Regions from separate parts of the Rhizobium sp. BK312 genome, predicted to be linked through region 1. Evidence: riboswitches for the same ligand, from Rfam matches in the RefSeq annotation. Region 1 holds a riboswitch; the other holds the start of a gene.
What was found. A riboswitch is a leader RNA that binds a small molecule or an ion and turns the genes downstream of it on or off. The one in region 1 is predicted to bind FMN.

Region 1 (5,058 bases):
CGCCGACGTCACGAACAAGGGATCGCTCGCCAATGCGGTGGCCCGAACCGAAGCTGAGCTTGGTCCTCTTTCGCTGGCTGTGAACGCGGCGGGCATCGCCAACGCAAACCCGGCCGAGGAAATGGAAGAAGACCAATATCAGGCGTTGATGGACGTCAACCTGAAGGGCATCTTCCTGTCTTGCCAGGCAGAAGCGCGCGCCATGCTGAAGAATGGCCGCGGCTCGATCGTCAACATCGCCTCCATGTCCGGCGTCATCGTCAACCGGGGGCTCAGCCAGGCGCATTACAATGCGTCCAAGGCAGGTGTGATCCACCTGTCGAAGTCGTTTGCCATGGAGTGGGTCGACCGCGGCATCCGCGTCAACACCATATCGCCCGGCTATACGGCAACACCGATGAATACGCGGCCTGAAATGATTCATCAGACGAAGCTCTTCGAAGAGCAGACTCCGATGCAGCGCATGGCATCCGTCAATGAAATGGTCGGTCCGGCAGTCTTCTTGTTGTCCGAGGCCGCAAGCTTCGTGACGGGCGTCGACCTGCTCGTCGACGGCGGCTTCTGCTGCTGGTGATGCCATGCGAAAGCTGATTGCAGGCAACTGGAAAATGAACGGTCTCGTTTCCTCCCTGGCAGAGATCGAGGCGCTGAAGGGGCTAACGGGTAGCGCGGCCTGCGATATCGTCGTCTGCCCGCCCTTTACGCTGATTGACCGCGCTGTTCGGCAGGCCGTTGGCTCGCACCTTTCGGTCGGAGCGCAGGATTGCCACGCGCAGGCGAACGGAGCCTTCACTGGCGATGTTTCTGCTGAAATGCTCGCCGACAGCGGCGCGCGCTACATTATCCTCGGGCATTCCGAGCGTCGTGTCTCTCACGGCGAGGATGACGAGATTGTGCTTGCAAAGGTAAGAGCCGCCCATCGCGCTGGTCTGACGACCATCGTCTGCATCGGCGAGACGCGCCACGAGCGCGACGAAGGGCGGGCAATCGAAGTGGTAAACGAGCAACTGGCGGGGTCCGTCCCGGGTGAAACCGACAGCCGCAACCTCGTCATCGCCTACGAACCCGTCTGGGCGATCGGGACCGGTCTGGTGCCGACGCATGAACAGATCGAAGAGGTCCATGCCACCATTCGCAAGGGGCTCGAGCAGCGTTTCGGACACGATGGCGGTGCCGTTAGGATCCTCTATGGCGGCTCCGTCAAAGGTGTCAATGCTGCGGCGATTTTCGGATTGCGCAATGTGGGCGGCGCTCTGGTCGGCGGCGCCTCGTTGAATGCATCGGACTTCGCCGAGATTGTTCTGGCAGCCACGTGAATTTGAGCGGGCACTCCGGTTGAGGAGCGCGTACAGCCACGTCCTGGAAGGAAAAAAGAATGCAACGCTTCGAAAACAAGACGGTGGTCATAACCGGCGCAAGTCGTGGCATCGGTGCCGCGATTGCCAAACGCTTTGCCCGCGAGGACGCGAACCTCGTTGTCTCTGCCAACGAAGACAGCGTTCATGCAGTTGCCGAGCAGATCAAGGCAGACGGCGGCAAGGCGATCTCCTTCGTCGGCGACGTTACCGACAAGTCAAGCGTCATCGCGCTCTACGACGCAGCGGAACAGGCCTTTGGCACAGTAGACGTTTCCATCCAGAACGCCGGTGTCATCACCATCGCCAAGATCGAGGACATGACCGAAGGGGAGTGGGACAAGGTAATGGCCGTCAACACGAAGGGCGTATTTCTCTGCGCCCAGGAAGCGATCGCCCGGATGCGCAAGCATGGCCGCGGTGGCCGCATCATCAATACAGCGTCCGGACAGGCTCGCGACGGCTTCATCTATACGCCGCACTATGCCGCTTCAAAAATGGGCGTCGTCGGCATCACCCAGAGCCTCGCCAAGGAAGTTGCCACGCAGAAAATCACTGTAAACGCTTTCTGCCCAGGCATCATCGAAACCGACATGTGGGCCTATAACGACCAGGCTTGGGGCAAGCTGCTCGGCAACTATGGCCCCGGCGAACTGATGAAAGAATGGGTCGAAGGCATTCCGATGAAGCGCGCAGGCTCCGGCGAAGACGTGGCCGGTCTCGTGACCTTCCTTGCGAGCGACGATGCTGCCTATATTACCGGCCAGACCATTAACGTCGACGGCGGACTGATCATGTCGTAATTCAATATTCCAGAACGGTGTGTTCGATCGCATCGCAAGGTTCGGAAGTTGGAAGGTGGCGTGGCCCTCTTGCAAAGATGAGGTCCGGTCCCTTATGTTAGATTTGTTCTCAGGGCGGGGTGCAATTCCCCACCGGCGGTATCGGGGAAACCCGGAGCCCGCGAGCGCTTCCGCGAATGGAAGGTCAGCAGATCCGGTGAGAGGCCGGGGCCGACGGTATAGTCCGGATGGAAGAGAGCATGCAGCGGGCGTCGCGGGTTGCGACGTTCCTACGCCTGTTCGCCCAAGGGATATTTGTGGCCGTCATTGGTCATGCGGCCGGTAAAGCGGTTAACCCTTGAAAGGCATTGAAATGGCAATTTCCCGAATTGAAGATGCGATCGCCGCGATCGGCCGTGGTGACATCGTGGTTGTGGTCGATGACCGCGACAGAGAAAATGAAGGGGATCTGCTCGTCGCATCGGAATTGATCACGCCGGAGGCCATAGCGTTCATGATGAACCACGCGCGCGGTCTGATCTGCGTGCCGATGGAAGGCGAGCGGCTGGACGAACTCGACATTCCCTTGATGGTGCCTAACAACACCGAGATGCTGAAGACCGCCTTCACCGTTTCGGTCGACTATATCCCGGAGACGACAACGGGCATCTCGGCGGCCGACCGCGCTGCGACCGTCCGCGCCTTGGTGACGAAGGATGCGCGTCCTGAGGACTTCGCCCGACCCGGCCATATCTTCCCGTTGCGCGCTCATCCCGAAGGTGTACTCGGAAGGCCGGGGCACACTGAGGCTGCTGTCGATCTTGCCCGGCTTGCTGGCCTTTCCGCGTCCGGAGTCATCTGCGAGGTCGCGAAAGACGATGGCACCATGGCGCGCCTTCCCGACCTTGAAGTGTTCGCCGAGCGGCATGGCCTCCATCTTATCACCATTGAGGATCTGATCGCTTACCGTGACCGCGATGCAGAGACGAAGATCAGGGCAGCGTAAAGTCTCAAACAGTCGCCGGCGGTGGCAACGCAGCGCTACGGCAATCCGGTGCGCTCTGCCTCGTATGCGCTTAAGCGCAGTGCTAATAATGCGATCGTGAACGGCTTAATTAGCTCGACCTGGCGCAGCCGGCCCGAGAGGCACAACGCGTAGCCGATGTTGGTATTAAAGTCCGGGTAGTGATAGGGGCGTGGCGATCGCGACCGATGGCGGCAGCATGTCGCTCGACCCAGTGCACGGATAGCAACGCCTCCGTGCATCTCGGCCGTCGAAGAAAGGAGACTTTTAAATCGTTGGCAGCTTGGCATTGCGCTCGAGACATGCGTGATGGTGGGGAGGAACTGCGCGCCGGCCAGCTCAGGCAGTTACTCGAGCCTTACCGGCCCGATTCGGCCGAAGTATGTGCTGTCGTCCCGGCAAGCCCGAGACCGTCAGCAAGGCGCGGGCGATCGCGGACCATAAGGTGTCCATCCATTTTGTGTCGGTCGCTGCGCCCGCTTCATGGGCGAGAATGATAGCGGTCTTGGCGTCATCGGGAACCGGTGACGAGGGGTCGTGAGGCATTCGGGATTCTCCGGGTTCGCGGCACAGGTAGCACGAGGCCGAAGACACCAGCTATTCAACGGCCGCGGACGTTCACGACTTTCTGGAGCAGCGAAAACTTCACAGTTGGTAGTGACCCCACAAGCACGGTGAGCGGTCGGGCATAGCTGGAAGAATATTCCGGAAGCCGTTTGGTTTCTTGCTCTTATTCTGCGGTGCTAAATTACGTCGTCGGCAGAGATGTGCTTCACTTCGGTAATCCGAATCAACGGGAGTTCCGCGCGTTCGTTTGCCTCCCTCACATCTTGCTCCGATGCGGCGTCAAACAGGCAGAAAGATCGTTCCTCGGACGGAACGAATGTTGACCGAAGATAGCGAACGGGTTTGCCATGGCTCGTCATCTCCGCCGTGACGTTCTTCGCGCGGGAGGCCGCAGCGCCCAGTTGATCAGCAGTGATGCCGGGCAGGTGTCTTTCGACCATGTACTGTGGCATGATGGTTGTCCTTTGGTTGAGCGATGACAGCGGATGCGTTTAACCTGCTGCCCGATCGCCTGAAACTTCGGCAGTTGCGAATGGACATCTACTTTGCCGCCGTGTTTACAGATCTTGTCCGACACTCAGCGGTCTGGAACAGGGTTTCGCGCGATTCCATCACAACTACAATCGCCGAATATCGATACCTGTCTCAGACGCTTGCGAGCCAATACGGTCGGCGGCATGAGAACTTTACAGGTGATGGGCATCTTTATCTATTCGAATCTGCTGATGTCGCCGTGCATTTCTCGTTGAAGCTGATTGCATACTGGAAACAACGACGGCGTCACTTGATGTCGGACCCGGCTCACGACCTCCCAATCCGGGTCGGTTGTCACTTCGGTGAGTGTTCTCGAATGCACGACGACGACGCCTGGATCGGCCGAGCCTTGAACATCGCCAAGCGAGTGGAATCCTGTGCCGACCCAGATACGCTTTTCGTCACGCAGACAGTTCTGGATCTCATCGACCTACCGGTCTACCTCTTCCACGAGGTAAAGGTCTTTGAGCTGAAGGGCGACTATCTGCCGCGACGTCATCTCTACCGCATCGTGTCTGTCGATCAAACTGCGCTTGCCGCCAGATCCGTTGAGCAGATGACGGCCGAGGATTGGTTTTTGAAAGGGGCAGGGATCGTCGGTACCGATGATAGGGCGCTAGCAGAAGAACTGCATTGCTGCGAGAAAGCATTGGAGCTTCGACCGGACTATCCGGAAGCGCACAACAACCTTGGCGTCATCTTAAAACGCGGTGGTGACCTCGTGGCGGGCGAAGAACACTACAGAGATGCCGTTCGCCCTTGGCCTCAATATCCAGAAGCTCATTACAACCTGGCG
Region 2 (5,058 bases), on a different contig from region 1:
TCCGACGCGGCGTCGGTATCGATATTGCTTCGGAGTCTGTGGCTGCTGCCGTCGAAGCCGCAGGCAGCATGCCGCTCCAGTTTCGTGTCACGACCGACCTGGCGCCCTTTGCCGACAGCTTCGACGTGGCCTTCAGCTATGAGGTGATCTATCTGCTGCCGCAGCTGAAAGAGCATGCCGAAGGGATGTTCCGGGCCATGCGCAATGGGGGCGTCTACTACGCGGTGACCGGTTGCCACAACGAAATGCCGCTCTGGCCGAAGTGGCTAGAGCTGATCGGCAACAATAGCAATGCGCCCATGCAGGATCGTTCGCCGCAGGACTATATCGAGGCCTTCACGGCGGCAGGCTTCGATGTTTCCGTCAGGCGCTTCGGCTATGATGGTTTTGTGCGTGCCACCAAGGATCGGAAATATTATCCGAGCATTCTCGATGCACTGAGCTACCCTGCTGAATACAAGCTGCTGTTCCGGTTGGAGAAGCGTATCTGATATGGAGACGATCGACCGAAAGGGCGGCAGCGCGCTCTGGCATCAGATCGGCGAGATCCTGGCGGCCGATATCGCCACTGGGACAATCGCGCCCGGAGAGAAATTGCCAACCGAGCCGGAACTGATGCAGCGATTTGGCGTCAGCCGTTTTACCGTGCGCCAGGCGCTGGGGCACTTGGAGCAGCGTGGATTGGTCCGCGCCGAACAGGGACGGGGAACCTTCGTTCATAGGGGCGTGCTCGACTATACGCTGTCGAAGCGCACCCGCTTCCACAAAAATCTGATCGAGCAGGGTTTCGAACCGGGCGGCGAGCTGCTCGTTCACGAGATCGTGCCGGCGACCGAACGCGTCGCGGCCCATCTGAAGATCGCAATCGGCGCGCCGGTCATCCATCGTCGCGGCGTCATGACGGCCGACGGCATTCCGGTGGAATTGGGGGATTCCTATTATCCTGCCGAACGTTTTCCCGATTTCGATCATGCTAGATTACAGCATCCGACAATCTCGGCGGCGCTCGCCAGCTACGGTGTCACTGACTACGAGCGGTTATTGACGGAGATCGAGGCGCGTATGCCGACGGCCGACGAAGCGCGGATCCTGCGCCAGCCGAAATCCGTGCCGCTGCTGGTGACGCGCAAGGTGGATGCGGATACCGACGGAGTGCCGATCACCTATTCGGAATCGGTCTGGCCGGCCGAGCGCACCACATTCAATCTCGATCTGCGGTAAGAGTGCCGGGGAACCCTTGAGGCTCTCCGCGAGCTTGAACTAGCGGTGGGACAGGATATTGACGACCTTGCCGAACGGGTCGCGGACATAGAAGCGGCGGACACCCCATGGCTCGTCCGTGAGATCATACAATATGCCGAAGCCCATGGAGGTGGCGCGCTGATAGAGCGTGTCGACATCGTCGACTTCGATGGAAAGGTCGGGGACGAGCGTTCCCGAACCGCCTTCGCTGGCGACGCTGATCTGCGGCACTGTTGCCGCTTCGGAGGCGAAGGTGAGGATCCAGCCGTGATCCATGACGATGTCGAGGCCGAGAAGGTCATGATAGAAAAGACGAGCCGTGTCTGGATCGGCTGCCGGCAGGTTCGGGATGATGCGTAGGACGGCCACTGACTTCCTCCCTGGTGGACATGGAGGCGGGCAGATGCCGCGCCTCCACCATGCTAAGCTTAAACTGTGACGGCGGGCAGCAGCTTGCCGCGCTCCGCCAGGATGTGGCGGCAGGCGCTGGCGACTTCACGGCCCTTGATGATGAAATGTTCCTTGAAGAACTGGATATGCGCTTCCGATTCCTGGAAGTGATGCGGCGTCAGGACCGCCGACAGGATCGGCACCCCGGTATCGAGCTGGACGCGCATCATGGCATCGAGAACCGTATTGGCGACGAATTCATGGCGATAGATGCCACCGTCGACAACGAAAGCGGTGGCGATGATCGCGGAATAGCGGCCGTTACGGGCAAGCGTCTGAGCGTGCAGCGGAATTTCCAGCGCCCCGGGTACCTCGAAGATATCGATCGGCGGTGCGCCTTCGACCGTCTGCCATTCAGCAACGAAGGAATCGACCGAGCGATCGACGATATCGGCGTGCCAGCGGGCCCGAATGATCGCGATACGGCTCGGTTGGGTAGAAATCGAAATGGTCATGAATTTTGCCTTTCAAGGGTTGTTGTCAAATATCCCTTGGGCGAACACGCAACATCGCAGCACCCCTCGCGCGGAGGAGGTACGATCCTGCTTGCTCTCTTCCATCCGGACTATACCGTCGGCTCCGGCATCTCACCGGATCTGCTGACCCTTCCGAAATCCGGAAGGCGCTCGCGGGCTCGAGGAAACTCCCCATACCGCCGGTGGGGAATTGCACCCCGCCCTGAGAACGCGTGGACTATAGATGCTTTGCCTTATGGAAATCAAAGAAAAACGCAGGGGTTTTGGCCCGGCGTCTGCGAATAATTTTCCAAAATGACCCGGCGATGGAGGGCTCTTTCTCAGTCCTGAATGACGAGGAGGTCGGAGGAGGCAAAACGCAACGTCACCTTCTCACCAACACTCGGAGGCATCATGCCCGGGCTGTTGAACATGTCGAAGGAAATCGTGTTGCCGGCGACATTCATGCGGGTGCGGATGACCGAGCCCAGGAAATGTGCCGAGGAGACTTCGCCTGTGAGGGCTGTATCGCCCTTGGCCGATTCCGCCAGCGAACCGGCTTCCGGACGCAGGGCAAGCGATACGGTATCGCCCGGCTTGTAGGCGGTCACCGACTGCTTCAGGGTCACGCCCTGATCGCCAATCATGATGCGGTTACTGTCGGGATCGACGACCTTGCCTTCGATCAGATTCAGCGTGCCGACGAAGGAGGCGACGAAACGGGTTGCCGGCTTGTTGTAGATTTCGAACGGCGTGCCGATCTGATCGGCGCGGCCTGCATTCATGACCACGATACGGTCGGAGATGGACAGCGCCTCTTCCTGATCGTGCGTCACGAAGACAGTGGTGATGCCGAGCTGCTGTTGGATGGCGCGGATTTCCTCGCGCAGCGAGATACGGATCTTGGCGTCGAGAGCCGAGAGCGGCTCGTCGAGCAGGAGCACCTGCGGCTTGACGGCGATGGCGCGGGCGAGCGCTACGCGCTGCTGCTGGCCTCCGGACATCTGATAGGGATAGCGGCCGGCGAGATGATCGAGCTTGATGAGAGCCAGCATCTCCTTGACGCGTTTGTCGATGTCAGGCTTTGCCATGCCGGCCACCTTGAGGCCGAAGGCGACGTTGTCATGCACCGTCATATTCGGAAACAATGCGTAGGCCTGGAAGACCATGCCGATATTGCGCTGGTTCGGCTTCAGCGCCCGCTGGTCCTTGCCATTGATCGACAGGGTGCCGGCGGTCGGCGTTTCGAAACCTGCGATCATGCGCAGCACGGTCGTCTTGCCGCAGCCCGACGGTCCGAGGAAGGAGACGAATTCTCCCTTCTCGATTTGCATATTGAAATCATGGACGACGTGAATGTCGCCGAAGGACTTCTTGATGTGGGTGAGTTCGAGAAAAGCCATGGTGAGAAGCCTTACGCCTTAATCGGAGCGGATTTTGAGAAACGGGAAACGAGCTGCAACAGGCCCATGCTGAGCCAGGTAACGGCAAGCGCGATGATGGCCAGGGCAGAGGGCTCGTAAGCTCTATTGGCGCCCATGAGCTGCATGTAGGGCCCGAATGCCGGACGGTTGAGCAGCGATGCCATGGTGAATTCGCCCATGACGATCGCAAGGGTGATGAATGCTCCGGAAAGCACACCGCTCATGACATTCGGAAAGATGCATTTGAACATGATGGTTGTCCATTTTGCACCAAGGCTTTCGGCAGCCTCCGTCAGCGTGCCGACATCAATGGTACGCATCGCCGTATCGACCGAACGATACATATAGGGCAGCGACAATACAATGTAGGAGCAGACGAGCAGAATGTTCGTCGTCGAATTATAGCCGGTCAGCGGCAGGATCGACGACGAATTATAGAGCCGCAGATAGCCGAAAACGATGACGATGGCCGGAATGACCAACGGCATCAAGGTGATGAATTCCACGACAGGGCGGAGCTGCGGCAACCGCAACCGCACCCAATAGGCCGTGGGGACAACGAGCAGCATACCGAACATAATGGTCAAAAGCGCCATCAACATCGAGAAACCAAAGGCCGTTATGAAACCGAAATCCGAAAAGACGGAGGCATAGGCGTCAAAACTGTAAGCGTTGCGCCGCATGCGCAGCGAGAACTCCAGCGTACCGATGAGCGGCACCAGGAAGTAGATGAGGCCGATGGCAACGGCGATCCAGGCGAAGAATTTTTGCAGCTTCATTTCTGCCACCGTTCAGCGCGCATGCGCATCAAGATATAAATGACGTTCGAAATACCCGTAATGACGATCATGCCGAGCGCGAGCGCATAGCCCAGATTGGCATTGTGCAGCACGTCGCCGCGGATCTGCGCATAGAGTACGATGGGAACGATATTCAGCGAGCTGCCGGTAAGTGCAATTGCAGTCGCGATGGCGCCGAACGAATTTGCAAACAGTAGCAGTGTCGTGCCAAGCAGGCTCGGCCAAAGGATCGGCAAGGCGACCATCCGCCAATATTGTCCATTGGTTGCGCCTAGAATGGAGGCAGCTTCTTGCCATTCCTTCTTCATGCCGTCGAGCGCAGGCGTAATGATCAGCACCATCAGCGGAATCTGGAAGTACATGTAGGTAATGGTCAGGCCGAAGAAGCTCAGCAGGTTGAAGCCACTGCCGTAGAGGTTGAAGCCGAAATGAGCGAGCAATATCGTGACCAGACCCTGGCGGCCGAGCGTGGCGATGAACGAGAAGGCCAGCGGCACGCCGGCGAAATTCGATGCGACCCCCGAGAAGGTCAGGAAGGCGTGACGGATCCAAGTGGGAAGCCCGCCAAGGACCAGTGCCCAAGCCAGGTAAAAGCCGATGATCGCGCCACCGAGCGCCGAAGCGACCGAGATTTTGATACTGATCCAATAGGCGCTCATGATCGTCGGCGTGAACAGGTCGGCGATG

Region 2: linked by a shared signal. The riboswitch ahead of FHT85_RS02405 (6,7-dimethyl-8-ribityllumazine synthase) and the one ahead of ribB (3,4-dihydroxy-2-butanone-4-phosphate synthase) in region 1 are both predicted to bind FMN.

What each region holds. Positions count from the first base shown of each region.
Region 1 covers NZ_JACHZP010000002.1:564,934-569,991, forward strand. The annotation lists gene FHT85_RS07250 (SDR family oxidoreductase) at 1-574, shown strand, start outside; gene tpiA (triose-phosphate isomerase) at 579-1,316, shown strand; gene FHT85_RS07260 (glucose 1-dehydrogenase) at 1,376-2,158, shown strand; FMN riboswitch at 2,260-2,401, shown strand; gene ribB (3,4-dihydroxy-2-butanone-4-phosphate synthase) at 2,511-3,143, shown strand; gene FHT85_RS07270 (hypothetical protein) at 3,501-3,707, opposite strand; gene FHT85_RS07275 (DUF4242 domain-containing protein) at 3,905-4,180, opposite strand; gene FHT85_RS07280 (tetratricopeptide repeat protein) at 4,204-5,058, shown strand, end outside.
Region 2 covers NZ_JACHZP010000001.1:499,594-504,651, reverse strand. The annotation lists gene FHT85_RS02420 (class I SAM-dependent methyltransferase) at 1-491, shown strand, start outside; gene phnF (phosphonate metabolism transcriptional regulator PhnF) at 493-1,221, shown strand; gene FHT85_RS02410 (VOC family protein) at 1,261-1,611, opposite strand; gene FHT85_RS02405 (6,7-dimethyl-8-ribityllumazine synthase) at 1,671-2,147, opposite strand; FMN riboswitch at 2,237-2,382, opposite strand; gene FHT85_RS02400 (ABC transporter ATP-binding protein) at 2,489-3,550, opposite strand; gene FHT85_RS02395 (ABC transporter permease) at 3,562-4,350, opposite strand; gene FHT85_RS02390 (ABC transporter permease) at 4,347-5,058, opposite strand, start outside.